Regions from separate parts of the Mesorhizobium sp. P2_B5 genome, predicted to be linked through region 1. Evidence: predicted binding sites of a transcription regulator. Region 1 holds the regulator's gene; each other region holds the start of a gene.

The links. Region 1 encodes PhoB, which activates phosphate uptake and scavenging genes when phosphate is short. Its sites were predicted from a motif close to TGTCATNNANCTGTCAT; they were not measured.
Region 2: a site for PhoB is predicted at 6,005-6,021, ahead of AC1D1N_RS09045 (BtaA family protein). Genes of this name have one in related genera too.
Region 3: a site for PhoB is predicted at 7,711-7,727, ahead of AC1D1N_RS12925 (bifunctional 2',3'-cyclic-nucleotide 2'-phosphodiesterase/3'-nucleotidase). Genes of this name have one in related genera too.

What each region holds. Positions count from the first base shown of each region.
Region 1 covers NZ_JBFUDJ010000001.1:95,146-105,720, forward strand. The annotation lists gene AC1D1N_RS00475 (CHASE domain-containing protein) at 1-677, opposite strand, end outside; gene AC1D1N_RS00480 (ATP-binding cassette domain-containing protein) at 843-1,640, opposite strand; gene AC1D1N_RS00485 (sugar ABC transporter permease) at 1,654-2,985, opposite strand; gene xylF (D-xylose ABC transporter substrate-binding protein) at 3,134-4,174, opposite strand; gene AC1D1N_RS00495 (ROK family protein) at 4,447-5,682, shown strand; gene phoB (phosphate regulon transcriptional regulator PhoB) at 5,707-6,396, opposite strand; gene phoU (phosphate signaling complex protein PhoU) at 6,413-7,117, opposite strand; gene pstB (phosphate ABC transporter ATP-binding protein PstB) at 7,159-7,983, opposite strand; gene pstA (phosphate ABC transporter permease PstA) at 8,001-9,317, opposite strand; gene pstC (phosphate ABC transporter permease subunit PstC) at 9,314-10,575, opposite strand, start outside.
Region 2 covers NZ_JBFUDJ010000002.1:515,729-526,303, reverse strand. The annotation lists gene AC1D1N_RS09070 (LysR family transcriptional regulator) at 1-265, shown strand, start outside; gene AC1D1N_RS09065 (lytic murein transglycosylase) at 320-1,549, opposite strand; gene AC1D1N_RS09060 (glycoside hydrolase family 25 protein) at 1,642-2,439, opposite strand; gene AC1D1N_RS09055 (serine hydrolase domain-containing protein) at 2,668-4,047, shown strand; gene AC1D1N_RS09050 (class I SAM-dependent methyltransferase) at 4,044-4,712, opposite strand; gene AC1D1N_RS09045 (BtaA family protein) at 4,709-5,956, opposite strand; gene AC1D1N_RS09040 (hydantoinase B/oxoprolinase family protein) at 6,100-9,933, opposite strand; gene AC1D1N_RS09035 (hypothetical protein) at 10,117-10,320, shown strand; gene AC1D1N_RS09030 (TerB family tellurite resistance protein) at 10,532-10,575, shown strand, end outside.
Region 3 covers NZ_JBFUDJ010000003.1:40,600-51,174, forward strand. The annotation lists gene AC1D1N_RS12875 (alanyl-tRNA editing protein) at 1-365, shown strand, start outside; gene sseA (3-mercaptopyruvate sulfurtransferase) at 405-1,256, shown strand; gene AC1D1N_RS12885 (GNAT family N-acetyltransferase) at 1,262-1,825, shown strand; gene AC1D1N_RS12890 (OmpA family protein) at 1,922-2,491, shown strand; gene AC1D1N_RS12895 (DUF1203 domain-containing protein) at 2,636-3,103, shown strand; partial or broken gene AC1D1N_RS12900 (outer membrane protein) at 3,523-3,771, opposite strand; gene ald (alanine dehydrogenase) at 3,827-4,942, opposite strand; gene AC1D1N_RS12910 (Lrp/AsnC family transcriptional regulator) at 5,101-5,574, shown strand; gene AC1D1N_RS12915 (5-formyltetrahydrofolate cyclo-ligase) at 5,571-6,239, opposite strand; gene AC1D1N_RS12920 (NAD(P)/FAD-dependent oxidoreductase) at 6,423-7,688, shown strand; gene AC1D1N_RS12925 (bifunctional 2',3'-cyclic-nucleotide 2'-phosphodiesterase/3'-nucleotidase) at 7,825-9,804, shown strand; gene AC1D1N_RS12930 (class I SAM-dependent methyltransferase) at 9,834-10,575, opposite strand, start outside.

The DNA.
Region 1 (10,575 bases):
GCGCGGAAAGCGGCGTAGAGAAAGCCTGATGTCGACGACCTGGAGGCGTTAATGCCATCCGGCGCGGTTTCGACATTGAGCCTGACGAAGACCAGGAAGCCGGTAAAGGTCTGTGCCGCGCCCGCGCCCTGGCCGAGTTGAACCAGGCCGCTTGCATGCTGTGCGTCATCGGCCATCGCCTTTTCGATCGCTTCGCGCCGCACCGGTTCGGTGAACATGTCGTAGCCGATGGTCGACTCGTTGGCAGGATCGAGCGGCTCGAACAGCACGACGGGGGTGCGCCAGGACTGTGCCGTGTCCGGATAGACAGCGTGCGGCACGCCACGGTCGCGCAACATGTCGCGCTCGACCGCCGCTTCGTCGCCGGCTTTGGCCAGCCTGAGATAACCGATGCCGCGCAGGCCGGCGAAATTGCTGTCGACGTCGAGCGCGCTGAAGAAGGCCTTGAATTCGCTACGCGAAATCTCGCCATTGCGGGCGTCGAACAGCGCCTGCGTCGAGCGCAGCAGCGACAGATGCAGGTCGATGCGGCTTTCGATACGGTTGAGCGCATCGTCGGCCGTCGCCTCGAATTTGATCCGCGCCGCCTCCTGGGTGGCGAAGTAGGCGAAGCCTGCCATCGTCATGCTGATCAGCGCGACGGCAATGAAGGCGACGATGGGGAAAAACTTCTTCAAAGGATGCTGCGGCCCATGTATCTGGGACCTTTATGGCATGTCACCGCGCCAACACAATGGCGAGGCCAAACCATCGTGACAGCTGGCACATCACGTTCCAGATATTAGCCGGCTTATCGATCGCGCATCGGAGAAGATGACCGTCGGCCGATGATGGCGCTCGTCTCAGGCGGCGATCTTCAGCGCGCCCGGTCCGGGAATGGCGCCGGGTGGGCATTTGCCGAGGATGATCATGCCAAGCACCTCGTCCTGGGTGACATCGGTGGTGCGCGCGGTGCCGACGACCTGGCCGTTCTTCATCACGCAGACGCGGTCGGCGAGTTCGAACACGTCGTGGATGTCGTGGCTGATCAGGAAGATGCCGATGCCGTCTGCCTTGAGCTGCATGACCAGCTCACCGACCTGCGCCGTTTCCTGCGGACCAAGGGCGGCCGTCGGTTCGTCCATGATCAGGATGCGGGCGTTGAACAGGATGGCGCGCGCGATCGCCACCGACTGGCGCTGGCCGCCCGACAACTTGATCACCGGCTCCTTGAAGCGCTGGAAACGCGGATTGAGCCGGCCCATGACCTTGCGCGCCTCGGCTTCCATGGCGACATCGTCAAGCGTGCCCCAGCCGGTCATCAGCTCACGGCCGAGGAAGAGGTTGGCGGCGGCGTCGACATTGTCGGCCAGCGCCAGCGTCTGGTAGATCGTCTCGATGCCGTATTTCTTGGCGTCGCGCGGGTTGGAGATCGCCGCCTCCTGGCCGTTGACGAAGATCTGGCCCGCGTCGCGCTTGTAGGCGCCCGACAGGATCTTGATCAGCGTCGACTTGCCGGCGCCGTTATGGCCGAGCAGCGCCACGACCTCGCCCGGGAAAAGATCGATGGACGCATCGTCGACGGCGCGGATGCCGCCGAAGGCGATCGAGATGTTGCGCATGTCGATCAGCGCTGTGCCCGTGGGAGCAGTTTTTTCCATGATCGTTCCTCCCCTAGACCCGCTTGCGGTAGACGGTGTCGAGCCACACGGCGATGACCAGCACGGCGCCGACGACGATGCTCTGCAGCGGCGAGTCGATGCCGAGCAGCACCATGCCGGATTGCAGCGACTGCATCAGAAGCGCGCCGAGCATGGCGCCCATCACCGTTCCAGCGCCGCCGGCCAGCGACGTGCCACCGATGACGGCGGCGGCGATGACCAGCAACTCGTCCAGCGTGCCCAGTGCGTTGGTCGACGCGTTGAGGCGGGCCGACGAGATCGCCGCGCTGATCGCCGCCAGCACGCCCATGATCATGAACACTTTCATGGTCACCCAGCGCGTGTTGATGCCGGCAAGTTCTGCTGCTTCCGGATTGCCACCAATGGCGAAGACATAGCGGCCGAAACGCGTGCGCTTGGTGATGAAGGTCATGATGATGCCCGTGGCCACCGCCATCAGCACCGGTATGGCGATGCCATGCGCGATAAACAGCCCGCCTTCGGGAAGGGTGATGCCGTTCTGCAGCGCATACTGGCGCACGATGCCGATCGGCCATGGATAGGAATTGGCGATCCAGACGGCGCCGAGGATGGCCGCGCAAGCGACCACGCCAAGCAAGGCCTCAGCCCACACGGGGCGCAGTGGAAAGCTGAACCGCTTGCGCTGCGAGCGGCCATTGAGCAGCGCGAAGGCAACCGCCGCACAGGCGACGATGCCGACGATCCAGCTGGCGGTAGCGCCGATCGAGCCGCGTGGTCCGCCACCCATCAGCTGGAAGGTGGCGTCGAGCGGCGCGACCGTGCGCCCGCTGGTGATCAGCCATGCCATACCGCGCCACACCAGTAGGCCGCCCAGCGTCACGATGAAAGCCGGAACCTCCATATAGGCGATGATGAAGCCCTGGAACGCGCCGATCAGCAGACCAAGCACCACGCCGGCGGCCAGCGCGATGATCCAGAGCCAGGGATTTCCGAGCTGGAAGCCGATGACGCGAATGAGGAATTCGGCCTGCGCCACGCCCATGATCATACCGATCACGCCTTCGACGGAGCCAACCGAAAGGTCGATGTTGCGCATGACGATGACCAGCACCATGCCGGTCGCCATGATCGCGACCGAGGAGGTCTGCACCGACAGGTTCCACAGATTGCGCGGCGTCAGGAAAAGCCCGCCCGACAGGATGTGTATGCCGACCCAGATGACCAGCAGGGCGCCGACCATGCCGAGCATGCGCGTGTCGAGTTCGGTAGCCTTGAGGAACCGCCCGACGGCGCTGAGCTCGGATGCGCGCGCCCGGTCCGCAGCAGTGCTGGCGACCGGCTGATTAGAGGTCGTGTCGGTCATGCTATCCTCCCACCGGTTTGCCGTCTGGCGCGGATGCCGGAACATGGATGCTATTTGCTTTCCGTGGTCATTTGAAGCGGAAGCCCTTGGAGAAACGCCGCGGCTTTTGGGCCGCGGCGCCGAGATTTCGAACCGATAGGGTCCGGTTTTAGTTGCAGGCTGCAACGCTGCCGGCAGTGACGCCGGCGCAGACTTCGTCCTTCTTGATCCAGCCAGCGTCGATGACGACGTTGAGGTTGTCCTTGGTGATGGCAACCGGGGTCAGGAACAGCGACTTGACGGTGTTGCCGCCGGGCGTGGTGAAGTCCTTGGCGCCGGCAATGTCGCCCGTCTTCTTGCCGTCGGCCAGCTGCGAAGCGATCTCGGCGGCGTTCTTGCCGAGCTCGCGCGCGTCCTTCCACACCGACACGGTCTGCGTGCCGAGCGCGATGCGGTTCAGCGCGGCATGGTCGCCGTCCTGGCCCGAGACCGGAACGGTTCCGGCCAGGCCCTGCGCCGTCAGCGCCGCGACGACGCCGCCGGCTGTGCCGTCGTTGGCCGCAACCACCGCATCGACCTTGTTGTCGTTGGCGGTCAGGAACTGTTCCATGTTCTTCTGGGCGTTGGCGGGCAGCCAGCCATCAGTGTAAGCCTCGCCGACATTCTTGATCTTGCCCGAGTCGATGGCTTCCTTGAGCACTTCCATCGAGCCGGCGAACAGGAAATCGGCATTCGGATCGGCACCCGAGCCCTTGATGAAGACATAGTTGCCTTCGGGCTTCGCCTTGAACACTTCGCGGGCCTGCATGCGGCCGACTTCCTTGTTGTCGAAGGTCAGATAGAAGACGTCCTTGTTCTCGATCAGGCGGTCATAGCCGACGACTGGAATGCCTTCGTCCAGCGCCTTCTGCACCGCCGGGCCGATGGCCGAGGCGTCCTGCGCCAGGATGATCAGCGAGTTGGCGCCCTGCGAGATCAGGCTTTCGACGTCGGTCAACTGCTTGCCGGGATTGGACTGCGCGTCGGCGGAAATGTACTTGTCGCCGGCCGCCTCGATCGCCGCCTTCATCGCCGCTTCGTCGGTCTTCCAGCGCTCTTCCTGGAAGTTCGACCACGACACGCCGATGACCTTGTCCTTCGCCTGCGCGACCGACACCAGCGTCAGCGACATGGCGACACCCGCCAGCATGGCGGCTGCAAATCTGTTCATGATAACCCTCCCTGCGCCGCGCACGGCGCGACAAAACTGACCCGAAGGCCGGCACACAGAGGCTCTATTTTTTCGAGCCTCGAAAAAATACTGGTCCAACGGCGAGGCGCTGTCAACATCGATTCTGATGGAATCTGATGGCCTCTGTGAATTTTTTCGAGACTCGCAATAAACAATGACAGCGCCGCCTGCTTCTGCCAATATTTGGCTGGTACCACCAAATGCCTCCACTATCATGAGGCGCGAGGAGGTCCGGGAGGAAAACAAAAACGATGTCGGTTGGAATCCGCCACGATGATCTGCGCCGTCGCAACCGCGCGATGGTGATTTCGGCCGTGCGCCGGGCCGGCCAGCCGTCGCGGACCGAGATTGCGGCGACCACCGGCCTCAGCCACTCGACCATATCGGCGATCTCCTCGGATTTGATTGCCGAAGGCATCCTGGCCGAGAGCAAACCCGGCGAGACGGGTGCGCTGAAGCGCGGCCGGCCGCAGGTTGGCCTTGCGCTCAACCCCGAAGCCGCCGCGGTGATGACCGTGGTGCTGTCGCTGAACTTCCTCTCCGTCACCGTCATCGACTATGCCGGCCATGTGATCGCCGAGGAGCAGCGTCGGCTGGACACGCTGACCATGCCGCGCGACGAGCTGATCGGCGAATGCGTAGCGATTGTCCGGCGCCGGATCGAGGACCCCGACCTCGATGTCCAGAGCGTCGCCCGTATTGCCATGGGCATCCAGGGCATCACCGATTCGCAGGCCCGCGCCATGCTGTGGTCGCCGATCACGCCGCTGACCGACATTGCCTTCGCCGACATACTGGAAGCGGAGTTCGGCATTCCGGCCACCATGGAAAACGACTGCAACATGATGGCGGTGGCGCTGCAATGGCGCCAGCCTGAGCGCTACCGCGACAATTTCATCGCTATCCTGCTCTCGCATGGCATCGGCATGGGGCTGGTGCTGAAGGGCGAATTGTTCACCGGCACCCATTCGTCGGGCGGCGAGTTCGGCCACATGATCCATCGGCCCGGCGGCGCGCTGTGCCGTTGCGGGCGGCGCGGCTGCGTGGAGGCCTATGCCGGCAACTACGCCATCTGGCGCAGCGCCAAAATGATGAGCGAGGATGCCGAACCGGTCGATGTCGGCGACGCCGACATGCGGGCGCTCGCCGCACGTGCCCGCGAGACCGATGGCCCCGAGCGCGAAGCCTACCGCAAGGCCGGCGAGGCGCTCGGCTTCGGCCTCGGCAGCCTGTTCGCGCTGATCGATCCAGCACCTGTCGCCATGGTCGGAGTCAGCGCCGCCGCGTTCGATCTGATCGAACCGGCATTGCGCGAGGCGATTGCTCAGACCGCCGGCGGCCAGCACTCGAAATCGATCTCCTTCGACACCGAGCCCAACGAACTGCCGCTGATCCGCGAAGGCTGCGCCATGCGCGCGCTCGGCTTCGTCGACCAGGAGATTTTCGCACCGGGGATTCAGGCGAAAGCGGGCAAGCATGTCGCCTGAGGGGCCGGCAACAGCGCGGCGCGCCTAATCTTCCCGGATGGCGTAGCCGGCGCCGCGGATGGTGCGGATGACGTCGGGCATGCGGCCATTATTGACCGCCTTGCGCAGTCGACCGACATGCACGTCGACCGTGCGCTCGTCGATATAGATCGTCTCGCCCCAGACATTGTCGAGCAGCTGGCTGCGCGAGAACACGCGGCCGGGATGGCGCATCATGAATTCGAGCAGGCGGAACTCGGTCGGTCCGAGCCTGATTTCGCTCTTCTTGCGGTAGACGCGGTGCGATTCACGGTCGAGCACGATGTCGCCGACCTTGAGCACGCTGGACAGCACTTCCGGCTTGGCGCGGCGCAGCAACGCTTTCACGCGCGCCATGAATTCCGGTGTCGAGAACGGCTTGACCAGATAGTCGTCGGCGCCGGTGGACAGGCCACGCACGCGGTCGCTCTCCTCGCCACGCGCGGTCAGCATGATGATCGGCAGCCGTTCGGTCTCGGGCCGCATGCGCAGCCGGCGGCAGAGCTCGATGCCGGACACAGCCGGCACCATCCAGTCGAGCACCAGAAGGTCGGGCACATTTTCCTGCAACCGGATTTCGGCCTCATCGCCGCGCGTCACCACCTCGACCTGGTAGCCTTCGGATTCGAGGTTGTAGCGGAGAAGAACGCCCAGCGGCTCCTCGTCCTCCACGACCATGATGCGTGGCGCGATCATCAGCAGTTCACCCTTGTCAGGCCGAAGTGGCCATCGCCGTCTCGTCCTGCTTCGGGCGATTGGCGGGCAATTGCTGGCCGGTCAGCACATAATACGCATTTTCAGCGATGTTGGTGACATGATCGCCGATGCGCTCCAGATTCTTGGCGCAGAACAGGAGATGCGTGCAGGCGGTGATGTTGCGCGGGTCTTCCATCATGTAGGTCAAGAGTTCACGAAACACCGACGTGTATTTGACGTCGATACGTTCGTCCTCATTCCTGAGTTTCGCCAGGGCTGCGGCATCCGCGGCGGCATATTCCTCGACCACCCCTTGCACCTGGATCAGCACCAGCTGCGCCATCGCATCGATGGAATGCGAGAGGTCGCGCGGCGTGACGCTGAGGCCCACGGTGCCAACGCGCTTGGCGATGTTCTTGGCGAGATCGCCGATGCGCTCGAGGTCGCCGGCCATGCGGATCGAGCCGACCACGGCACGCAGATCGTTGGCCATCGGCTGGCGCTTGGCGATGAGCGTGATGGCACGATCGTCGAGTTCCCGCTGGCGCGCGTCCATGATGGCGTCGTCGGACACGACGCGCTGCGCCAGCGCATTGTCGGAATTGAGCAGCGCTTTTGTCGAGCCGCTGACCATCGACCCGGCCAGATCGCCCATGTCGCGGATCAGCTTGCTGATCTGGCCCAACTCTTCATCGAAGGAGGCGACGGTATGTTCACCCATGATCGTGGTCCTCGTGCCTGAAAATTCAACCGCTGGACGGCTCAGCCGAAGCGGCCGGTAATGTAGTCCTGGGTGCGCTTGTCGTCGGGATTGGTGAACATCTTGTCGGTGGCGCCCTCCTCGACCAGGTAGCCGAGGTGGAACATCGCCGTGCGCTGCGACACGCGCGCCGCCTGCTGCATCGAGTGGGTGACGATGACGATCGTGTAATTCTGGCGCAGCTCGTCGATCAGCTCCTCGACGCGTGCGGTGGCAATCGGGTCGAGCGCCGAGCAGGGTTCGTCCATCAGGATTACTTCCGGCGACACCGCAATGGCGCGCGCGATGCACAGGCGCTGCTGCTGGCCGCCGGACAGGCCGGTGCCGGGCTCCTGCAGGCGGTCCTTGACCTCGTTCCAGATCGCCGCCTTCTTCAAGCTCGACTCGACGATCTGGTCCATGTCGGACTTGCGCTTGGCCAGCCCATGGATGCGCGGGCCGTAGGCAACGTTCTCGTAGATCGACTTCGGGAACGGATTGGGCTTCTGGAACACCATGCCGACGCGCGCCCTGAGTTCGACGACGTCGATGTTCTTGTCATAGATGTCGTCCTCGTCGAGCGTGATCTTGCCGGTCACCCGCGCCGAATCGATGGTGTCGTTCATGCGGTTGAGGCAGCGCAGGAAGGTCGACTTGCCGCAGCCGGACGGGCCGATCAGCGCCGTCACCTGGTTCTGGCGGACGTCGAGATTGACGTCGAACAGCGCCTGCTTCTCGCCGTAGAACACGCCGACCTTGTCGCCGCGCATCTTGATGACTTCGTTCGACTTGGCGTTCATTTTATCGCCCACTGCGTTTTCAAGAGACTGTTCGGTCATGATGTTCATACCAAATTGCCTTTTTTCTACCAGCGCCGCTCGAACCGGCGCCGAAGCACGATCGCGGTGATGTTCATGGCCATGAGGAAGACGAGCAGGATGATGATGGCGCCGGACATGCGCTCGACAAAAGCGCGTTCGGCCTCGTTTGCCCACATGTAGATCTGCACCGGCAGGGCGGTCGCCGGATCGAAGGGTGTCTTCGGATAGTCGGCGACGAAGGCGACCATGCCGATCAGAAGCAGCGGTGCTGTCTCGCCGAGCGCACGCGCCAGGCCGATAATCGTGCCGGTCAGGATGCCGGGAGCGGCAAGCGGCAGTATGTGCTGGAACACCATCTGCATCTTCGAGGCGCCAAGCCCAAGCGCTGCCGAGCGGATCGACGGCGGCACCGCGGCAAGGGCCGCGCGCGTCGCGATGATGATGGTCGGCAGCGTCATCAATGTCAGCACCAGGCCACCGACAAAGGCGGCCGAGCGCGGCATCCCGAGGAAGTTGATGAACACGGCAAGGCCGAGCAGACCGAAGACGATCGACGGCACCGCCGCAAGATTGTTGATGTTGACTTCGATCAGGTCGGTGAAGCGGTTCTTCTTGGCGAATTCCTCGAGATAGATCGAGGCCGCGACGCCGATCGGCAGCGCCAAAAGCAGCACGATCACCATCATGTAGAACGAGCCGATGATCGCCACGCCCATGCCTGACGTCTCGGGCCGGCTGGAGGCGCCATAGGTGAACAGACCGGTGTTGAAATGCTCGGCCATCACGCCGTCGGCCTTGAGTTTGTTCATCCAGTCGATCTGCTGGTTGGACACCTTGCGGCGCGCTTCATCGACGCCGAGGTCGATCTGGCCCTTGAAGGCGGAGTCGAGATTGGCCGCGGCCAGGATGTTGACGTCGCGCGTCGTGCCGATCACCGACGGATCGGCGGCGACGATGTCGCGCAGCTGGACGCGGGCGCCTTCCGACAGGAAGCCCTTGAGCTTCATGACCATCGGCTTGTTGCTTGGGTCGATGCCAAGCTTGGCCATCAGCGCGGTGTCGGCGAGCTTGGGATAGTTCGCCTTGATCAGCACGCTCGGATCGGTGGCGCGCTTGCCGGAGGGATCGATCACCTTCTCGTCGAAGCTGATCGGCAGCGTCACCGTCGTCTGCCAGAAGGCGGTGTAGCCTTTCGAGACGATGGTGATCAGCATGATGGCCAGGAAGGCCAGGCCGACCGAGATCGCAATCACACCGTAGATGCGGAAACGGCGTTCAGCGGCGTAGCGCGCCTTCAGCCCTATGTCGCGGCGCGGACGCGCAACGGCGCCCGCCATCGTGTCCAGGGGAATGTCGGTCATTCGTACTGCTCCCGGTACTTGCGCACGATGTAGAGGGCGACGATGTTCATCACCAGTGTCAGCGCGAACAGCGTCAGGCCGAGCGCGAAGGCGACCAGCGTCTGCGGCGAGTTGAACTCGAGGTCGCCGGTCAGCTGGTTGACGATCTTGACGGTGATGGTCGTCATCGCCTCGAACGGATTGGCGGTGAGATTGGCGGCGACACCCGCCGCCAGCACGACAATCATTGTTTCGCCGATGGCGCGCGACGCGGTCAGCAGGATGGCGCCGACGATGCCGGGAAGTGCCGCCGGCAGGATCACCCGCTTGATCGTCTCCGAGCGCGTCGCGCCCAGACCAAGCGAGCCGTCACGCATGGCGCGCGGCACCGCGGTGATGATGTCGTCGGACAGCGAGGACACGACCGGGATCAGCATGACGCCCATCACCAGGCCGGCGGTGAAGATGCTCTGGCCCTGGATGAAGGGCGAACCGCCGGTGAGTGCCGCCGACAGGTCGCGCAGGGATGGCCCGAGCGTGACCACGGCGAAGATGCCGTAGACGATGGTCGGGATGCCGGCGAGCAATTCCAGCGCCGGCTTGACCACCGCACGAACCTTGGGCGAAGCATATTCGGCCATGTAGACCGCCGACATCAAGCCGACCGGCACCGCCACCAGAAGAGCGACGGCGGCGATATAAAGCGTGCCGGCGAGAAGCGGGATCAGGCCGAACTGGCCCTGGCTGCCGCCGGAGCCGGCAGCGGCGAAACGCGGATCCCACACGGTGCCGAAGAAGAAGCTCATCGGCGACACGCTTTCGAAGAAGGTGATGGTCTGGAACAGCATCGACAGCACGATGCCGACCGTGGTCAGGATGGCGATGGTCGACGCAGCAAGCAGCCCCCACAGCATCAGCCTCTCGACATTGTTGCGCGCCCTGGCGCGCGGCGCGATCTGCCGCAGCGCATAGAAGGCGCCGGCGATCGACAGCGCAAGCGTCAGCACCGCGCCAAACAGGCCGAGCCTATCCTGGACCGTGTTCGCCTCGACGGCGATCGGGATCATGTAATCCTGCGTGTCGCTGGCCAGCGCCACGCCCTTGGCGATGAGCAGCGGCTGCAATTCAGCGAACGTCGCGGGAAGCGGCGTTCCGGCATCGAGCCGGCGCAGGCCCTTGGCGAGGCTCTTCACCAGGCTGGCGTCGAGTGCTTCGCTGGCGACCTTGGAGTCGACAGTGCGCTCGGGCAGGGCGGCGTGGATGTGCCGGTCAAGATAGA
Region 2 (10,575 bases), on a different contig from region 1:
ACGGGTTCTTGAGATCGCAGTCCAGGGCAGCCTGACCGTCAACGACACCGAGCTGGTGCTGAATGCGGCGCTGGGTGGAGCAGGTGTCGCCTACATGATCGACTATCAGGTCCAGCCGTCGATCGGGACTGGCAGGCTGGTGAGATTTCTTGAGCCCTGGTCGCCCAGCTTCCCAGGCTTCTTCCTGTATCACCCAAGTTCGAGACACGTCCCGCCGGCTTTGCGAGTATTTATCGATTTCGTTCGGGCAGGGACTAGAGAATAGGGAATACCGCTTGGGAGGTTCTACTGCCTACGCCCCTGCTGCCTACTCACTTCTTCACAACTTCCCCAACAGCTCCGGCGTCGGCCAGCCATCGACCGGCATGCCAAGCCGCATCTGTTCCTTGCGGATAGCCTCACGGGTGTTGGTGCCCAGAATGCCGTCGACGGTGCCGACATCGTAGCCACGCGCTTCGAGCTTGGTCTGCAATTCCTTCATCTGGTCGCCATTGAGCCCGGTTTCGGGATTGCGCGGGTCGAACTGCTTTGCCCCTGCCAACCGTGCCGCGAGGTTTGCCGCCGTCAGCGCGTAGGTGAAGGACTGGTTCCATTCGAGATAGACGTCGAAATTGTCATAGGCGAGGAAGGCCGGGCCCTTGCGGCCCATCGGCAGCGCCAGGCCGGCCTTGAGGCCGTTGTCGATCAGCGGCGTGCCGTCGGGATTGGTAACGCCCCAGGCGGCCCATTGCGACAGCGGCAGCTTGTTGGTGCGGCCGGTCTGCTCCCACGGCATGTCCTCGGGCACGCGCACTTCCTCGATCCAGGGCTGGTCGCGTTTCCAGCCGCGCGACAGCACCTTGTTGGCCGTGGTCATGATCACGTCGGGCACGCTGCGCCTGAGGTCGACGATGCCATCGCCGTCGCCGTCGACGCCGCGCGCCAGATAGTCGGAGGGCAGGATCTGCGTCTGGCCAACCTCGCCGGCCCAGGCGCCGGTGACGTCGGCCGGCACGACGCCGCGATCGATCAGCATCAACAGCGGCACCAGCTGCGGCCTAAACAGCTGCGGGCGGCGGCAGTCATGCGACAGCGTCACCAAGGCGCTCAGCGTGTGGAAATCGCCCTGCACGGCGCCGAAATCGGTCTCCAGCCCCCAGAAGGCGGCGATGATCGGCGCCTGGACGCCGAACTGCTGGTCGGCGCGGGCAAAGACGTCGGCGTATTTCTTCAGGTTGGCCGCGCCCTGCTTCAGCCGGTAGGCCGAGATCATGCGGTTGGAGAACTGGATAAAGGTCTGGGCGAAGACGCCCTGGGCGCGATCGCGCGCCAGCACCTTGTCGTCGATGTTGGCGGCTTCCAGCGCGTCGAGGCCGGCAGCGCCGACGCCGGCTGCCTTGGCTTCCGCCGCGACGCCCTGCTTCCAGGCTTCGAAGTCGCCGCCGCATTCCTGCGTCGCCGCCGGCATGGCCGCGGCGCTGAGCAGCAGGGCCGCGAGCAGCCCGGAGCGCAGTCGGTTCTTCGACTGTTTCCGGCCCTGATATCCCTGTGGTTGCAAATCGGTTCGCATGGACCGTCGAAAAGCAGGCGGCAGCGCCGGTGTCAACGGGTGTTCTGCCGCGGCCTGCGGTTTCGGACGGCTTCGCTGCCGTTGCACCGGTGTCAATGCGTATTCTGCCGCAGCCACTTTTTCCAGGCAGCTTCGCTGCCGTTGAAGACGTTGATATCGGATTTGCCGGTCATGCCGGGAACGATGCCGGTTCCGGTGTATTGCCAGAAGGTGAACGGGTGGCTGCCATATTTCTGGCGGGGGTGGCCGGCGACCGAGCGCAGCCAGTAGGGATAGCCGCGGAAAGTCGAAAGGTCATTGTCGTCAAAGAAGTCGACCGAGGTGTAGATGATCGGCTTCTTGCCATAGTGCCGTTCGACGATTTCGAGAAAGGTGGTCATCTCCGCGCGCACCGTCGCCGAATCCGGACGCAGCCGGCAGGTCGGCGATTTCGGGTTCCATTCCATGTCGAGCACCGGCGGCATGGCCGAGCGGTCGACAGGCACGTTTTCGATGAACCAGCGCGCCTGGGTGGCGGCCGGCGTGCAGAAATAGAAGAAATGGTAGGCCGCGCGCGGAATGCCATTGGCTTTGGTGCGGGCCCAGTGCTCGTTGAAATAGTCGTCGAAACGATCGCCGCCCTCGGTCGCCTTGATGAAGGCGAAGGAGATGCCGCTGGCCTTGGCTGTCGGCCAGTCGACCGACGTCTGGTACTTGGAGACATCGGTGCCGTGAACGGCGTAATTCCAGGGCGCGCCGCTGTCCCATTCATGCGGCTTGGAGTCTTCGAAGCGCGGTGCGCGCACCGCAACCGTCGGGCTGCTCGAAGGCGACATCGACGGCACGAGATCGCCGGCGGTCGAGCAGGCGGCCAGCAGCGTCAACGTGATGAGGGCCGCGAAACGGCGCATCGCATTTTCCGAGCCGGAATCAGCCGGTCGCTGTTGGGTTGTTGTTGCAGGTGCCCCTCAGGCGATCGCCCCACAGCATCGCCTGATTCTCCAGTGATCGCCGATCATGGTTGATAACAGGTTGACGGCGCTCGACAAGAACATCGATTTTGCGGAAGCAATGGCGGCAAATCGATGACATGAATCGAGCCGCAAGCCACCGGGCAGCGGAAAAGCAGGGACTTAAAGATGCGGATCGTCGTGAAGGTCATAAAGTGGCTGCTTGGCCTGGTCGTGCTGGCGGTTGCCGCGCTGTTTGCCTGGCTCTACATCGCACCGCCGGAACTGATCCGCGTCGGCTCCGGCTATTCGGCCAAGATCGTCTGCTCGAATGTTTTTATCGCCGGGCGTGACCCCAATGAGGTGCTTGCCGTCGACGTGCAGGCACCCGGCCATCCGCTGCTCAGGCTGATGAAAGTGTCGGTCGACAAGAACAGGGGGACCGTCTCGGCCGGACTGTTTGGCTTCCTCGGCAAGAGCATTGCCGTCGCGCGCGACGGCTTGGGTTGCGCCTCGGTTCCAGATGGCGATGTCGGCAAGGTACGGCGCGCGACAATCCCTGCCGAAGCGTCGGCGACCACCAAGGGCGATCTGTGGCCGGAGGGAGATCGGGTCGATGCCTCGCAGAATCCCGAGATCGGCAAGATCCTCGACGATGCAGGGATGACCGGCACCGGCATGCGGGCTGTGGTGGTGGTGAAGAACGGCCGCATCGTTGCCGAGCGCTATGGCGACGGGTTTTCGGCGAAGACGCCGCTGCTCGGATGGTCGATGACCAAGACGGTCAATGCCGCGCTCGTCGGTACGCTGGTCAAGGACGGCAAGATGGCGGTGATCAATCAGGGCCTGTTCGGCCCCTGGAAGACGGACGGCCGCGCCGCCATCAGTCTGGCCGACATGATGGCGATGTCGAGCGGGCTGGAGTTCAACGAAGATTATGGCGACCTCGCCGATGTAACGCGCATGCTCTATCTCGAGCCCGACATGGCGGGCTTCGCCGAATCCAAGCCGCTGACCGGCGAAGTGGGTAAGGTCTTCTCCTATTCGAGCGGCACGGCAGTGATGCTGTCGCGGCTGTGGCAGGACGCGATCGGCGACAAGCCGAAGGCGCTGGCTTGGCCGCGGACAGCGCTGTTCGCGCCGCTTGGCATGCAAAGCGCGGTGCTCGAAACAGACGAAGAAGGCACCTTCGTCGGCTCATCCTATCTCTACGCCACCGGCCATGACTGGGCGCGCTTCGGTCAGTTCCTGCTGCAAGGCGGGGTGTGGAACGGCAACCAGATCCTGCCCGCCGGTTTTGTAGACTGGATGAGAGAGCCTGCACCTGCCTCGAAAGTCTATGGCAAGGGGCAGTTGTGGATCGAAGCGCCGGGCGATGAGGAAAATCCTGGCGCCGGCGTCGCCGCCGGCCTGCCCAAGGATACCTACTGGATGGAGGGCCATGACGGCCAGACGGTCGCCATCATCCCTTCAGAGCAATTGGTCGTGGTGCGGCTCGGGCTGACGCCGGCCAAGCTCGGCTACCGGCCGCAAGTGATGCTTGGCGCGCTGGTGAAGGCGCTACATTAGACTCTTGGCTGCGCGATCACCGCCAGCCACGCATAACCGCGATAAAGCGTGCGGAAACGGAAGGTTGCGCCGGTTCGCCGAGACTCCGATTCCAGGACTTCGCGCAGAGATTCACGCGGGGTGACATGGAACTTTTTGAGCCAACCGCGCAACACGGTCCGGAACCAGCGCGGCAGGCCTTCCTGCTGGCCGAAATCGACGACGTGCAGCGAGCCGCCAGGCGCAAGCGCGGCAAGGGCAGCAGAAACCGTCTTTTCCCAGCCCGGGATCATCGACAGCGAATAGGACACGAAAATGCGGTCGAAGTGAACGACGCCGAACAGCGTTTTGGCGTCGAAATCGGTGGCATCGCCGCACGCCAGCACGACGCGACCGGACAGGCCTTCGCGGCCAATGGCCTTGCTGGCCGTCTCCAGCATCTCGGTCGAAATATCGAGGCCGTAGAAACGGGCATCGGGATAGCGGCGGGCGGCCAGCGCAATGTTGCGGCCGGTGCCGCAGCCGAGTTCGAGCACTGTGCCTCTCGCCGGCACGTCCAGCCCCGATATCATCTGGTCACGGCCGAGCAGGTAATATTTGCGGGTCAGGTCGTAGATATGGCGCTGCCAGCGATAGACGCCGTCCATCAACTTGGCATGGTCGGCCGGCAGCTCGCTCGTGCTCATGCCGGGCGCTTCACATAGAGGTGGAAGCCGCCATAGATCGCCGAGCGGTCGCGGGCCGAATAGTCGCGCGAGGCCTCGTCCTCGTAGTTCCACTGGTCGAGTAGCGAAGTCGAGACGCGGCCGGGCAGCAGGCTGGGTTCGGCCGCGGTGCGGAAGATGACGCGGGCGCCGACCGAGGCGGTGCGGGTGATCTCCGACCACAGCGCGTTGAGCTGGTCGTCCGTCATCCAGTCCTGCGCGTCGAGCAGGATGAAGCGGTCGACGGTCCCGGCGTCCTTGCCGGCCAGGAATTCGATCAGGTTGGCGTGGTGGATGCCGACGCGATCGACATTATTGCGGATCGCCTTGTAGTTGCGTTCTTCGAGGTAGGCGGGAAGGGCGGCCTCGCCCGGATTGGGATAGCGGCGGGCGAAAGCCTGCCAGGCGAAGTAATTGTTCTTCAATGGAAAATCGCAAGCGAGCTTTTCCAGCCGGGCCTTCAGCACGCTGGCCATTGAGCCGTCGCCCGAAGTGATCAGCGAATCGTACTGCGCCGGCGGAATGCCGAGACCGAACAGCGAGGCTTTGCGCGATGTCGCCCATCGCAACAGCTTCTTGTCGAAGACCGGCGCCAACTCTTCGTTGAAGAAACGACGCTGGTCGGCGATGCTCTTCGACGCCATGATGCCGGCGGGGTCGACACCGAAGAATTTGGCGGTGCGATGGCCCATGGCGATGAACAGGCCGAGCAGGCCGGTCTGGTAGAAATTGCGGTCGAAGACGGTGATGCGCCGGCGGCCGCGCCAGTTGCGGCGCTCCCAGTAGTGGCGGCTGACCGGGTCGAGGTGCGGCGCGATGAAGCGGTCATAGGCTTCCGAATTGTGGCTGGTGTCGGCGGCGCCAAAGAAGCGGAACAGGTCGCCCTGCGAAGGCAGATGCCGCACCGCCTCCAGCTTCATCCGGTTCAAGGCGATGTGGGCGGCGTTGAGATCGACCGCATCGACGCGTTCAGGCGAGCGGGTGAGGTAAGCGAGGATGTTGCAGCCGCCGGAGGCGATGGTGACGACGCGATGGCCCTGGCCAAGCTGCATGGCCTCCATGTCGACTTCAGGGTCTTCCCAGATCTGCGGGTAGACGAGGCCGGAAAACAGAAGCGCAAACAGCCGCTCGGAAAGACCGGCCTTGGACAGCGGGCGGTTCTGATAGACAGCTTTTCCAACTTCCTTGCCACGGCGAAAGACCAGATCTGCCGAAACGTCCGTCATGGCTAATGATTCCCCGTTTGCTTTGGCGCAAGCGGGTAGCGCAGCGTCATGACAGGCCAGTGACAGCCTGTTGACGCTTCAGGTTGCTGTTCTGACGCAAGTCGCTTTCCCAAAACGGATGAACAATTTTTGGGCGATGTGCATTAATCTTGGCCAAACCCTCCCGGCGTCGGCGTCGTCAGGATGACGGCGTCGCCGGCGTCGAGCACCGTCTGGTCGCAAGCCTTCAGAACATCGATTGAACCGTCATTGCGGCGGACCTTGGTCGAGCCGACCTCGCCATCGCCGCCGCCATCCAAACCTTTCGGCGGCCGGTTGCGGTGCGAGGACAGGATCGCGCATTCCATCTTTTCGAGGAAACGGATCGTCCGCCTGGTGCCGTCGCCGGCGCTCCATTTGCCTTTGCCGCCGGAGCCTTCGCGGATGTGGAAATCCTCGAGCAGAACGGGAAAGCGCAGTTCCAGCACTTCCGGATCGGTAAGGCGCGAATTGGTCATGTGGGAGTGGACGCCGGAGGTGCCGGCAAAGCCGCGGCCAGAGTTCATCTGCCCGGCCGGCGAGCCGGAACAGATCGTCTCGTAATACTGGTACTGCTTGTTGCCGAAGGTCAGGTTGTTCATCGTGCCTTGCGCGTTGGCCATGGCGCCCATGGCGCCGAACAGCGCGTTGGTGACATGCTGCGAGGTCTCGACATTGCCGGCGACGACGGCGGCGGGATAGCTGGGTTTCAGCATGCAGCCGTCGGGGATGATGATGTTGATTGGCCGCAGACAGCCGGCATTCATCGGTATCATGTCCTCGACCATGACGCGGAAGGCGTAGAGCACCGCTGCACGGGCGACGGGCTCCGGCGCGTTGAAATTGTTCCTCATGACCGGCGAGGTGCCGGTGAAGTCGACGGTCGCCTCGCGTTTTTGCCGGTCGACCGTGATCTTCACCTTGATGACCTGGCCGGTGTCGGTCGGGTATTCATATTCTGATGCGTCGGGCAGCCGCTCCAGCACGCGGCGCACGCTTTCGGCGGCATTGTCCTGGACATGGCCCATATAGGCTTCGACGACATCGAGGCCGAAATGGGCGACCATCTTGCGCAGCTCCGCCACGCCCTTTTCATTGGCGGCGATCTGCGCCTTGAGGTCGGCGATGTTCTGGGGCGGGTTGCGAGCGGGGTAGGGGTGGTCGGTGAGCAGCGTCTGCAGTTCCGCCTCGCGGAATTTTCCGCGATCGACAACACGGAAATTGTCGAACAAAACACCTTCCTCGTCGACGGTAGTGGCGAGCGGCGTCATCGAGCCGGGGGCCGTGCCACCAATGTCGGCATGATGACCGCGTGACGCCGCCCAGAACAGGATTTCTTTCTTCGCATCATCGAACACCGGCGTCACCACGGTGATGTCGGGCAGATGCGTGCCGCCATTGTAGGGGGCATTCAGCGCAAAGACGTCACCGGGATGGATGTCGCCGGAGTTCAGCCGGATGATGGTCTCGACCGATCGGTCCATGGAGCCGAGATGCACTGGCATGTGCGGCGCGTTGGCGACCAGCGCGCCGTGACGGTCGAAGACGGCGCAGGAAAAGTCCAGCCTTTCCTTGATGTTGACGGAATAGGCAGTGTTCTGCAGCGTGACGCCCATCTGCTCGGCGATCGACATGAAGAGGTTGTTGAAGACCTCCAGCATCACCGGATCGGCTTGGGTGCCGAGGGCCGCAGCGCGCACTTTCCGTTCCGTGCGGCGAATGACGACGTGATTGAGATTGGTGATTTCGGCCCGCCAGCCCGGCTCGACGACGATGGTCTGGTTCGGCTCGATAATGAGAGCGGGTCCCGCGACCAAATTGGAGGGGCGCAGGTTTTCGCGGCGATGGATGCCGGCCTCATGCCACCGGCCTTCGGTGTAGATGCGCCGCGTTCCGGAAGCGCCGGCTTCAACCCGTGCAGGTCCTGCGGGCGCATAGGCTTCGGCCCTGGCCTCGGCGATTTCGCTGCCTTCGACGCCAACCGTCTCGACGATCATCGGCTTGTCGTCATAGACGAAACCAAACTGCGCCTTGTGGGCGACTTCGAAGTCGCGCCTGGCCTGTAAGATCGAGTCCTGCTCGAAATTCACCGGCAGCGTTGTGTCGGTGCCGTCGTAGCGGATGTGCAGAACCGGCTTTGCGGCAACTTTATCCTCGGCGATGCCTTGCGCCGCGAGTTCGGCGATGACGGCCTTTTTCAACGTGGCAATGAGGCTGTCGATCTCGGACCTGGACTCTTCCGCCAGCGGCTTGAGCAGCGCCTGCTGCCGTGAAGCAAAGACCGATGACAGGCCGATGCCATAGGCCGACAGCAGGCCGGAGAAGGGGTGGATCAGCACCGCTTCCATGCCGAGCGCGTCGGCAACCAGGCAGGCATGCTGGCCGCCGGCGCCGCCAAAACAGTTCAGCACATATTCGGTGACGTCGTAGCCGCGCTGGACGGATATCTTCTTGATGGCGTTGGCCATGTTTTCGACGGCGATGGTGACAAAGCCTTCGGCGACGGCTTCCGGGGTGCGGCCGTCGCCGATTTCGGCGGCGAGTGCGGCGAATTTTTCGCGTACCGCGGTCGCATCCAGCGGCTGGTCCTGGCCGGGGCCGAAAATTGCGGGGAAGAAATCGGGCTGCAGCTTGCCCAGCATCACATTGGCGTCTGTGACGGCGAGCGGGCCGCCGCGCCGGTAGGCGGCCGGGCCGGGATTGGCGCCGGCGGAATCCGGCCCGGCGCGAAAGCGGCCAGCTTCGTAGTGCAGGATCGAGCCGCCGCCGGCAGCCACGGTGTGGATGCGCATCATTGGCGCGCGGATGCGCACGCCGGCGACCTCGGTGTCGAAGGCGCGCTCATACTCGCCGTCATAATGGGCGACGTCGGTCGAGGTGCCGCCCATGTCGAAGCCGATGACTTTCTCGAAGCCGGCGAGCTTCGCCGTTTCGACCATGCCGACGACGCCGCCCGCCGGACCGGACAACAGCGCATCCTTGCCCTGGAACATGTCGGCGGCGGTGAGCCCGCCCGACGACATCATGAACATCAGGCGAGGGCTTTCCCTCCCCCTCGAGGGGAGGGTGGCGGCGGAGCCGCCGGGTGGGGTCGGATCGATTGGGCTCGACGCTCCGGCGGTGCCTTCTGAGTGGACCCGCTCTGGCCGCTTTGCCGACTGCCCTTCGCTATGGCTCCGGGCGTTCGTCGCTGAAAAAGCCAAATCGTTGGCTTTTTCTCGGCCTTCGGCCGACCGATCCTCACCCCCCTCGAGGGGGGAGAGGGCGCCCAGCTCGCCCGCCACCCTTTGCACATACCTCGACAGGATCGGCGAGAGATAGGCATCGACCACGGTGGTGTCGCCGCGACCGACCAGCTTGATCAGCGGCGAGACCTCATGGCTGACCGAAATCTGCGAAAAGCCGATCTTCCGGCAGACTTTCGCCACCGCCTTCTCGTGGTCGGGGTATTTCCAGGCGTGCATGAAGACGATCGCCACCGCATCGATGCCGTCGGCGCGGGCCTTTTCGATCGCGGGACGGCAGGCGGCGATGTCGAGCAGGCGCTCGACATCGCCATTGGCCCGCACGCGTTCGTTGATCTCGATGACACGCTCGTAGAGCTGTTCGGGAAGGATGATCTCCTTGGCGAAGATATCTGGCCGCGCCTGATAGGCGATCTTTAGCGCATCGCGAAAGCCCTTGGTGATCAGCAAGAGCACGCGGTCGCCCTTGCGCTCCAAAAGCGCGTTGGTGGCGACGGTGGTGCCCATCTTGATGTCGCCAATCAGGCCGGACGGAATGGCGGCGCCCGATTTCAGACCGAGCAACTCACGGATGCCGGCTATGGCCGCATCAGGGTAGGCTTCGGGATTTTCCGACAGGAGTTTCCTGGGATGCAACCCGCCGTCCGGGTCGCGCCCGATCACGTCGGTGAAGGTGCCGCCGCGGTCGATCCAAAAATCCCATTTCTTGTCCACGCAGAGCTCATTTCAGGTCGATTCGACCTGAAATCATCCGCCTCTGTGCGCCATCGCCCGAGCTGCAATCACCGCCTGGGATGTTACATCAGGAAACGCAACGTTACGAAACTCATGGCCGTCTGATGCATTTCCTCTTCGAGCGTTCACTGCAATGTGAGCGTGTAGTGAAGGAGAGATGTTATGAAAAAGCTCATTCTTGCGTCCGTTTCTGCCCTGGCCCTGCTCGGCGTTGCCGCCTGTAGCGACAGCGGTACGGACAACACCACCACCCAGAGCACCAATCCGCCGGCGGCCGACCAGCCGATGCAGCCGGCAAACCCCGATACCCCGAAGCCTGCTGAACCGGCTCCGGCAACGCCTGCTCCTGCCGCCCCCGCGCAGTAGCAGCAGTCTCGGTCACTTTGATGTGACGAGAGAGGAGGCCGGCTTCGCGCCGGCCTTCCTGCGTTTAGGGCCGGGGGCCGGCCCTTTCGTGGGCTACGATCGGCTAATTCCTATGATTTGCGATCTAGCGCGTCAGCGTTTGCGTAAATCGATCCACCCTGCGGCGCTGTCTTGGCTTGATAGCGGTGGCTGGCGGCCCTAATAAGCGCTCATGTCGATTTGGGATCGCCTTGGCGAGTTCATCAACCGCGTTTC
Region 3 (10,575 bases), on a different contig from region 1:
CCGAGGATGACAGCCGTGTCGACTTCGACGCTCCGGATGCCGGCTTCACCAAGGAAGATGTTACCGCCGGGTTGATGGAGCTTGTGCTTGCCGATCATCCGATCTTCATCAGGCTGATCACCGACGAGGAACTGGCGGCCAATCCGGGCCTGGTGAAGTCGAAGAATGTCCGCCCGCCGGTCGGCACTGGCAAAATCCGCCTGGTCTGCATCGGCGACAATGCTTCGGTCGACAGCCAGCCCTGCGGTGGAACCCACGTCAAAAGCACCGGCGAGATCGGCGAGATCCACATCGGCAAGATCGAAAAGAAGGGCCGCGAGAACCGGCGTTTTCGCATTCGCTTCGGACCGATGCCTGTGGCTTGAAACCAAGATGCTTCGCGTGCGCGGGGCGGGAGAAAAAGAATGGCCGATGACAGCCCTTTCACCGTCGATGCGGACTGGTTGCAGAGCCGGCTTGGTGAGCCCGGCCTGACGATCGTCGATGCGTCCTGGTATCTGCCGGCGCAAAAGCGCGATGCGCGCGCCGAGTATGAGGCGGCGCATATTCCGGGCGCGCGCTTCTTCGATCACGATGCGGCCTCGGACCCGGATGCCAAGCTGCCACACACGCTGCCGTCGCCGCAGCATTTCGCGCAATATGTCGGCACGATGGGCATTTCGGCCGACGACACCATTGTCGTCTATGACGGCCCAGGTTTCTTCTCGGCGCCGCGCGCCTGGTGGATGTTCCGCGTCATGGGCGTGTTCCAGGTCTATGTGCTGGACGGCGGCTTCGACCGCTGGAAGGCGGCGGGCCGGCCGGTGACGGCGGAACCGACGAAGATCGCGCCGAATGTGTTTCATGCCGATTTCGATGCCGCCCGGGTCGCCAGCCTCTCCGACATGCGCCGCATCGTAGAAACGAAAGAGAGCCAGATTGCGGACGCCCGTGGCGCCGGCCGCTTCACCGGAACCGAACCCGAGCCGCGCGCCGGTGTCCGCTCCGGTCACATGCCTGGCGCGCGCAACCTGCCTTATTCGGCGCTGTCGCAAGATGGCGAGCTGTTGTCGAAGGATAGGCTGCGCAAGGCCGTTGAGGATGCCGGCATCGATCTGTCGAAGCCTGTCGTCACCTCGTGTGGCTCTGGCATCACCGCAGCTGTCGTCACGCTGGCGCTGGAGACGCTTGGCCACACCGACAACAGGCTCTACGACGGCTCATGGACCGAATGGGGCGGGCTGGCCGATACGCCCGTTGCAACGGGCAAGGAATGATGGCGATGGAAAACGGCGTGTTGGACGACATCGAGGTTACGGTGACGTTTCTGGAAATGCATGTACCACCGGCCTATTCGCCGCCGGTGCCCTACAACAAGCAGATCGCGCTGTTGAAGACCAAGGACATTCCGCTGCATTTCTACCGCTACCTGATGGATCGGGTGGGGCGCAAATGGCATTGGGTCAATGTGCTGCGGCTGGACGATGACGAGCTTGCGGCCGGCATTCACCGCGAGGACCGCGACATCAGGGTGCTTTATCTTGACGGCGCGCCGGCGGGGTTTTTCGACCTCAAGCCGCATCTGCCGGAAGAGGTCGAGCTCGCTTATTTCGGCATGATGGAGCATGCGACCGGGCAAGGCATCGGCCGCTGGTTCCTGGGCGCGGCGATCGCCGCCGCCTGGTCCTACGGGCCGAAACGGGTGACGGTGCAGACCTGCACGCTCGACCATCCGGCCGCCTTGCCGCTCTACCAGAAGCTCGGCTTTGCGCCGGTGGCGCAAAAGAAGGAGACCGTGCATCCGCTGCCTTTTGCCGAGCGCTCGGCCAGCGTCATGCGGCCCTAATCTCTCCGAAAGCTGAACCAGCCGTTCATCGGCGCTTCAGGCTGCCTTTGCCATGGTGGCGTCAACATTGATGGGGCCGTTGCCGAGGAGAAAGGTATGCTGAGCCGACGTACATTTGCCGCAGCGCTGATTGCAGTGCTTGCCGTGCCGACCCTTGGGCCGACCTTGGCCGCCGCACAGGCGACCACGCCATCGGCGGCAACGATCGAGCGACAGCTCGACGCGGCGCCCCGGGTGAAACTGCGCCCGAACCAGCGCGTCACCATCCGCGAATTCAAGCGGCGGCCGGATCTAAGGCGCCAGGCGCGCTCGATCGACATCCAGTCGATCAATTTCGCCTTTGGCTCGGCGGCCATTTCCAGTTCGCAATACGGCAAGATCGAGAACATCGCCGACGCGCTGGAGCGCATCCTGCGCCGCGATCCCCGCGCCCGTGTGCTGATCGAAGGCCACACCGATGCGGTTGGCTCCTTCCAGTCGAACCAGATCCTGTCGGAGCAACGCGCTGCCTCGCTGAAGCGCACGCTGGTGCGCGAATTCGGCGTGCCGGGCTATGCGCTGGAAACCGTCGGTTATGGCGAGGAATTCCTGCTGGTGCAGACCCAGGACGAGAACTGGCGCAACCGCCGTGTGACGCTGCGCCGCTTCGACGATTTCATCCGCTGACCAGGACAGGTTTCTGAAGCAATGTTTCTGCGGTCCGGCCTGAAATGGCCGGGCTGCTGGCCGTCTCACAGCCTTGGCAGGAATCGGGTGGGAGGCACCTGCGTGGCGGCATATTCTCAGGTCAAAGACACCGGAGATTCAGCCATGACCGTTCAGTTCAAAGCCTTGCCGACAGAAGACGTCAGAGCGCTGCAGCGCGGCGGTCCGGACGCCTATGGGCAGACGCCCGAACGCAGGATTTCCGATGGTGACGGCGTGCCTTGCCGGCATTGCCTGAGAAACGTCGCCGAAGGTGATGGCTATCTGATCCTGGCCTACCGGCCGTTTCCTGAGTTGCAGCCCTACGCCGAGACCGGACCCATCTTCCTGCATGCGCAGGAGTGCGAACGCGCCGCCGAGACGGAAGCGCTTCCCGACATGCTCGAGGGCAGCGACTATATCGTGCGCGGCTATGGAGCCGATGACCGCATCGTCTATGGCAGTGGCGGCGTCATCCCGACGGACGCCATTGCGGCGCGGGCGAAGAAGCTGTTTGAGCGCGATGACATCGCCTATGTCCATGTCCGCTCTGCACGCAACAATTGCTATCAGTGCCGCATCGAGCGCGCGTGACGGCGACGCAAAAAAATGCCCGCCGGTCGTCTGGCGGGCAGTTGGGAGCCGTGTGACGGAAGCTGCTGCCGAAGAGGCCTGCATAGGAGACATCAGGCGTTCGGGAGGCGGCTGGGGCCGTCAAGTTGGCGATATCTGTCTGCGCAGGTTTTTCGATTGCCTGATGTGAAGCACTTCACACAGCGCCCAGCGATCGTCGGAACATGGCGGCACCGGTTGAGAGCTGTCGCACTCCCGTCGTATTCATACGCTAAGGGAGAGATGTCGATGGATTTGCCGACCGCGGATGAACCGGCGGGAATCTCGATGACTGAGGAAGCGGGGCTTTGGCTCCGCTTTTTTGTTGCCGACTTTGTTCCACGCAAAGAAAAAGCCCGCCGGAACTGACCGACGGGCTTTTGACCGCTGCCGATGCTGCTTTAGTTGAATTTATACTTCGCACCGATGCGAACGGTCTGGAATGAAGGTTCGTCGGTGATGAGACCGTCCGAACCGAAATCTTCTTTCTCATAGTGCGAATAGCGGTATTCGAGACCCAGCGTCATGTTGCTGGAAACGGCCGTTTCGAGGCCGCCACCGATCGAGAAGCCGCTCGAACCCCAGTCGACAATGTCGCCGATGGTGGAATTCTCAGCCATCGGATAGAACTGCTTGAATTGCCAAGAAAAAACCCGCCGGAGCGAACCGGCGGGCGAGACAGGAGGAAACTCTTTTTTGGTGAAATCAGGCGGCCAGGACCGCCTTGGGTTCTACCAGCTCGTAGCCGAGCGCTTCGGCGACAGCGCGGTTGGTGATCTTGCCCCTGTGGACGTTGAGACCGTTGCGCAAATGATGGTCGTCAACGAGCGCCTTCAGGCCCTTGTCGGCGAGCTGCAGGCCGTAATGCAGCGTCGCGTTGTTGAGCGCGTGCGCCGAAGTGACCGGCACGGCGCCAGGCATGTTGGCGACGCAGTAATGGATAACGCCATCGACCTCGTAGGTCGGATCGGCATGGGTGGTGGCGTGCGAGGTCTCGAAGCAGCCGCCCTGGTCGATGGCGACGTCGACCAACACCGAGCCCTTCTTCATGCCCGACAGCATTTCGCGGGTCACCAGCTTGGGTGCCGCCGCGCCCGGGATGAGCACGGCGCCGACGACGATGTCGGCGGAGAAGCATTCTTCTTCCAGCGCCTCGACAGTGGAATAACGGGTGTGGACACGGCCGGCAAAGAGGTCGTCGAGCTGGCGCAGGCGCGGGATTGAACGGTCGATGATGGTGACGTCGGCGCCAAGGCCGGCGGCCATGCGGGCGGCATGCAGGCCGACGACGCCGCCGCCGAGCACAGTGACTTTGCCGGGCAGCACGCCGGGCACGCCGCCGAGCAGCACGCCGCGGCCGCCATTGGCCTTCTGCAGCGCCGTGGCGCCGGCCTGGATCGACAGGCGGCCGGCGACTTCCGACATCGGCGCCAAGAGCGGCAGGCCGCCGCGGTCGTCGGTCACGGTCTCATAGGCGATTGCCGTGACGCCGGAGGCGAGCAGGCCCTTGGTCTGCTCGGGATCGGGAGCCAGGTGAAGATAGGTGTAGAGGATCTGGCCATCGCGCAGCTGCACCCATTCATTGGGCTGCGGCTCCTTGACCTTGACGATCATGTCCGACTTGGCGAACACATCTGCGGCGGTCTTGGCAATGGTGGCGCCGGCGGCGCGATAGGCATTGTCATCGGCGCCGATGCCGGCGCCGGCGCCGGTTTCGACCAGCACCTCATGGCCATGCGCGACATATTCGCGGACGGAGCCCGGCGTCAGGCCGACGCGGTATTCGTGGTTCTTGATTTCCTTGGGGCAACCGACGCGCATTCTTCTTCTCCTGATCCGGCCCTTGGGGCCCGTTCCCTCTGTATGAACACAGTGAACCACGAATCGTTGCGCAGGTGTTTGCGAATGCGCTTGCGCGGGATTGCACGTTTCGATAATCGTTGCGCGAAATCGCAGGATTTTCGCAGGAACCACGAAAAATGCCGCTCGACAGGATTGATATCGCCATTCTCGAGGCACTGCAGAAGGATGGGCGCATACCCAATGCGGCGCTCGCCGAGAGGGTCGGCCTTTCGCAGTCGGCCTGCTCGCGGCGCCTCGACAATCTGGAGAAATCCGGCACCATCCGCGGCTATCACGCCCGGCTTTCGAACGTCGCGCTCGGCCACCAGATGACGGCGATCGTGCATATATCGCTGTCGGGACAATTCGAAAAGACACTGTCGGATTTCGAGGCGGCGATCAAGCGCTGCCCCAATGTGCTGTCATGCCACCTGATGTCAGGCGAATACGACTATATCCTGCGCATCGCCGCCAAGGACCTGGTCGACTATGAGCGCATCCACAAGGAGTGGCTGTCGGCGATGCCGCATGTGACCAAGATCAACTCGTCGTTTGCCTTGCGCGAGATCGTTGATCGCACGGCCATGGGCATGAAGCCGGAATTGGCTTAGGCCCAAGCCTCGGTCACCAGTCGGTCCATCGGGATGTCATGCGGCTGTGGGTAGATGGTCGCGATGCGCTGCAACTCGTAGCCGACGCCGATGACCAATGGCTTGAACGGCATTGCCGCCAGCGTGCGGTCGAAGAAGCCGCCACCGTAGCCCAGGCGGTAGTTTTGCGGATCGATGCCGACGATCGGCGAAATGACGATCTCGGGCAGCACCGGATCGCCTTCGGCGGGCATCGGGATATTCCAGACGCCTTTTTCCAGTCGATCGCCAGGAACGTAGGCGCGGAAGATCAGCGGCTGGCCCTTCTCGATGACGATGGGGAGCGCCGTGCGGCCACCGCGTTCATTGATCGACGCTATCCAAGGCCGCAGGTCCGGCTCGCCGCGAAACGGCCAGTAGAGGCTGACCATGCGGCCGGCAATGTCGCCGATCATGGCATCGAGACCTTCAGCTATACGCTGCGACATCGCCGCCCGCGCATCGGCCGAAACCGCCAGCCGCGCACCGATCAGCCGTTCGCGCTCCGCCTTGCGCCAGCGCCTGACATCGGTCCAGTCGGAGAGCGGCGCCCGGAATTCCGGATCGAGTTCATGCATGAAGCAGGGCGGCGAGGAATATTGCGCCGGACCTTTGCCATCCTTGGCGCTGTCATCGTCGTTGGCCATGCCTCACTCCCGTGGTTCCTGTCCCTGGAAGGCTATACACGTCTCAGCCTGACGACATATGGCATTCGCGACATGGGGGGACGAGTCCTGGGCAGCCTTGATGCATGGCAGTCCTGCGCGCCGCGACATTGTTGCGGTGCACAAAAATCACTAGATAAGGATGCTGAAAACGAGGTGAGTGCGATGAACGAAACGAGCCATCATGTCGTTGTCGTCGGTGCGGGATTCGGCGGTCTCGAACTCACCCGCGCATTGGCCGGTGCGCCCGTGCGCATCACCATGATCGACAAGCGCAACCACCACCTTTTCCAGCCGCTGCTCTACCAGGTGGCAACCACATTGCTGGCGACATCGGAAGTTGCATGGCCGATCCGTCATTTGTTGCGCAAGCGCAAGGACGTGACGACGCTCCTGGGTAATGTCAGCGGCGTCGACCGCGCCGGCAAACGCGTGCTGCTTGAGGACGGCAGTTCGGTTCCCTACGATACGCTGGTGCTCGCCACCGGCGCCCGCCACGCTTATTTCGGCCATGACGAATGGGAGCCTTTCGCGCCCGGGCTGAAGACGCTTGAGGACGCCACCACCATTCGCCGGCGCATCCTGCTTGCCTTCGAGCAGGCCGAGCGCGAGACCGATCCGGCCACGCGCCAGGCGCTGCTGACGCTGGTTATCGTCGGCGGCGGCCCGACCGGCGTCGAGCTTGCCGGCACCATTATCGAACTCGCGCATGAGACGCTGCGCGGCGAATTCCGCAACATCGACACGCGGCAAGCGCGTGTGGTGCTGGTCGAGGCCGGCGACCGCATCCTGGCCAATTTCGCGCCGAAACTGTCGGACTATGCCCGCAAGGCGCTGGAACGGCGGGGCGTCACGGTCGCGCTTGGCCGCGCCGTCACACGGCTGGATGCCGAGGGTGTCGTGTTTGGAGACACGCATCTGCCGGCGCGGACAATCCTCTGGGCCGCCGGCGTTGCCGCTTCGCCCGCGGGAGAATGGCTGGGGGCGCCGGTCGACCGGGCGGGCAGGGTGATGGTCGAACCCGATCTGACCGTGCCGGACAGTCCCGAGATTTTTGTCATCGGCGACACCGCGCATGTCCTGCGGCCGGACGGGAAGCCGGTGCCAGGCGTGGCGCCCTCCGCCAAGCAGGAGGGTAAACACGTCGCCGCGACGATCAAGGCGCGGCTGGCAGGCGATAGCGCGCCGCGTCCCTTCCGCTATAAACATACCGGCGACCTGGCGACGATCGGCAAGTGGGCAGCCGCGATCGATTTCGGCTGGATCAAGCTTACCGGCTGGCTCGCCTGGTGGCTGTGGGGTGTGGCGCACATCTACTTCCTGATCGGCTTTCGAAACCGGCTGTCGGTATCGCTTAGCTGGCTATGGATATATTTCACCGGCCAGCGCAGTGCGCGGCTGATCACCCAGGGCGACGACGACAAGGGCTGAGGTCTTCCTTTCGGCCACGGATATTCATCCAGCCGTCACCTTTTGCTGATCGATTGACTTCCCGATGGACATGGCCTGTTTTCGGCGCGAGGTTTCGGCGGGGCTGGGATGTTCACGTCGCTGGGAAGGAAAACCAATGTCGCCTTTGCTCCACCCCGTCTCCCGTCGCGGTTTTCTTGCCGGCGCCGCTGCCAGCGGGGCGCTGATCATGCTGCATCCGTTCTCCGCCCGCGCTGAGGCCAATCAGGCGCATCTGAGGATCATGGAGACGACGGACATCCACGTGAATGTTTTGCCGTACGATTACTACGCTGACAAAGCGAACGACACGATGGGCCTGTCGCGGACGGCCTCGCTGATCGCTGCGGTGCGCCAGGAAGCCACCAATGCGATGCTGATCGACAATGGCGACCTTTTGCAGGGCAATCCGATGGGCGACTACATCGCCTACGAGACGGGACTGAAGGACGGCGACCTGCATCCGATCATGAAGGGCATGAACCTGCTCGGCTATGAATGTTCGACGCTCGGCAACCACGAGTTCAATTACGGCCTGTCGTTCCTCGACAAGGTTCTGGCCGGGGCCAATTTTCCGTTCGTCTGCGCCAATCTGATCCGCGGCACCGATCTCGCCGCCAGCCCGCGCGACGACAAGCTCTATCTCAAGCCGTACGTTATCCTGGACAAGAAGATCAAGGACGGGTCGGGCGCCGAGCAGCCGATCAGAATAGGCATTATCGGTTTCGTGCCGCCGCAGATCATGGTCTGGGACCTGAAGAACCTGGAAGGAAATGTCCGGACGCGCGACATTGTCGAGGCGGCCAAGGCCTGGGTGCCTGAGATCAAGGAGGAGGGCGCCGACATCGTGATTGCGCTCTCGCATTCGGGCATCGATATCAAGCAAGGCGGCGGAATGGAGAACGCCTCGTTCTTCGTTGCCGGCGTCGAGGGCATCGATGCGGTGTTCACCGGCCATCAGCATCTCGTCTTCCCCGGCAAGAAGGATTTTCAGGCGCTTGATGGGGTCGACACGGAGAAGGGCACACTGCAGGGCAAGCCGGCGGTGATGGGCGGCTTCTGGGGCTCGCATATGGGCCTGATCGACCTGCTTCTGCAACGAGACGGATCGAAATGGCGCGTGGTCTCGGCGACCTCGGAGGCACGACCGATCTACGAACGCGTCGACAAGGTGAACAAGCCGACGGTCGCGGACGACCAGCGGATCGTCGATGCGCTGAAGGCGGACCATGAGGCGACACTTGCCTATGTCCGCCGTCCGGTCGGCAAAACCTCGGCGCCGCTCTATTCCTATTTCGCGCTGGTGGCCGACGATCCGTCGGTGCAGGTCGTCAACCAGGCGCAGAGCTGGTATCTCAAGGACATTCTGAAGAGCACGCAGTGGAAGGATGTGCCGCTGCTGTCGGCGGCAGCGCCCTTCAAGGCTGGCGGGCGCAACGGGGCCGACTACTACACCGACGTGCCGGTGGGCGACATCGCCATCAAGAACGTCGCCGATCTCTATCTCTATCCGAATACGGTGCGGGCGGTTGAGATCACCGGGGCGCAGGTCAAGGAATGGCTGGAAATGTCGGCCGGCATTTTCAAGAAGATCGAGGCCGGGAAGACCGACCAGGCGCTGATCGACACCGAATTCCCGTCCTACAATTTCGATGTGATCGACGGCGTCAGCTATAAGATAGACCTGTCGCAGCCGCCGAAATACGATGCCAAGGGTGGCGTCGCCAATGCCGGCTCCAGCCGTATCGTCGACCTCAGCTTCGATGGCAAGCCCATTGATCCAGCAGCGAAATTCATCGTCGCCACCAACAATTACCGCGCTGGCGGTGGCGGCAATTTCCCTGACATCAACGCCTCGAAGATCATCTACGAAGCGCCGGACACCAACCGCGATGTGATCGTGCGCTATGTCGTCAGCGAGGGCACGATCAATCCGTCGGCCGACGACAATTGGTCGTTCACGCCGCTGCCCGGAACCAGCGTCTTGTTCGAGACCGGTCCCAAAGCGAAGGATTTTATTTCAGGGGTCAAATCGCTCAAGATAGAGCCGGTCGGCGAGGGCGAAGGCGGGTTTGCAAAGTATCGTATCCTGCTTTGAGGAAACGGGCGGGCAAATACCCGCTCGCACTACGCCTTGTAGACCACCTGCCGCACGTCGATGTAGCTGGCTCTGAAGCCGGCTTCGCAATAGTGGAGGTAAAACTCCCAGAGCTTCTTGAAGCGGTCGTCGAAGCCGAGCGGGACGATCTTTTCCCACGACTGCCAGAAGCGGTTGCGCCATTCGGCCAGCGTGCGAGCATAGTCGTCCGGAAAGACGCGCTCGCGCAGATGGGCGAGACCATGGTCTTTGCCCAGCGACTTCAGGATCGACGGCGTCGGCAGCATGCCGCCTGGGAAAACATAGCGCTGGATGAAATCCGGCCGCGCGCGATAGGTGTCGTAGGCGGCTTCGTTGATGGTGATGATCTGCAGGCCGGCGGTGCCGCCGGGCCTCAGGCACGCCTTCATCTTGCCGAAGAACACCGGCCAGTATTTCTCACCGACCGCCTCGAACATCTCGATTGAGGCGATGCGGTCGTAAGTGCCTGTTTCGTCGCGGTAATCCTGGAGCTTGATGTCGACCTTGTCAGACAGTCCGGCCTTCTGGATCCGCTCCTTGGCAAAGTCGTGCTGTTCGCGGCTGATGGTCAAGCCGGTGACGCGGCAGCCGATCTCGCGCGCGGCAAATTCGGCAAAACCGCCCCAGCCGCAGCCGATCTCCAGCACATGGTCCTTTTTGCCGATGCCGGTGTCCTTGGCCAAAGCGCGATATTTGGCGGCCTGCGCGCTTTCCAAATCGTTGGCGCCGGTGGCATAGAGCGCCGACGAA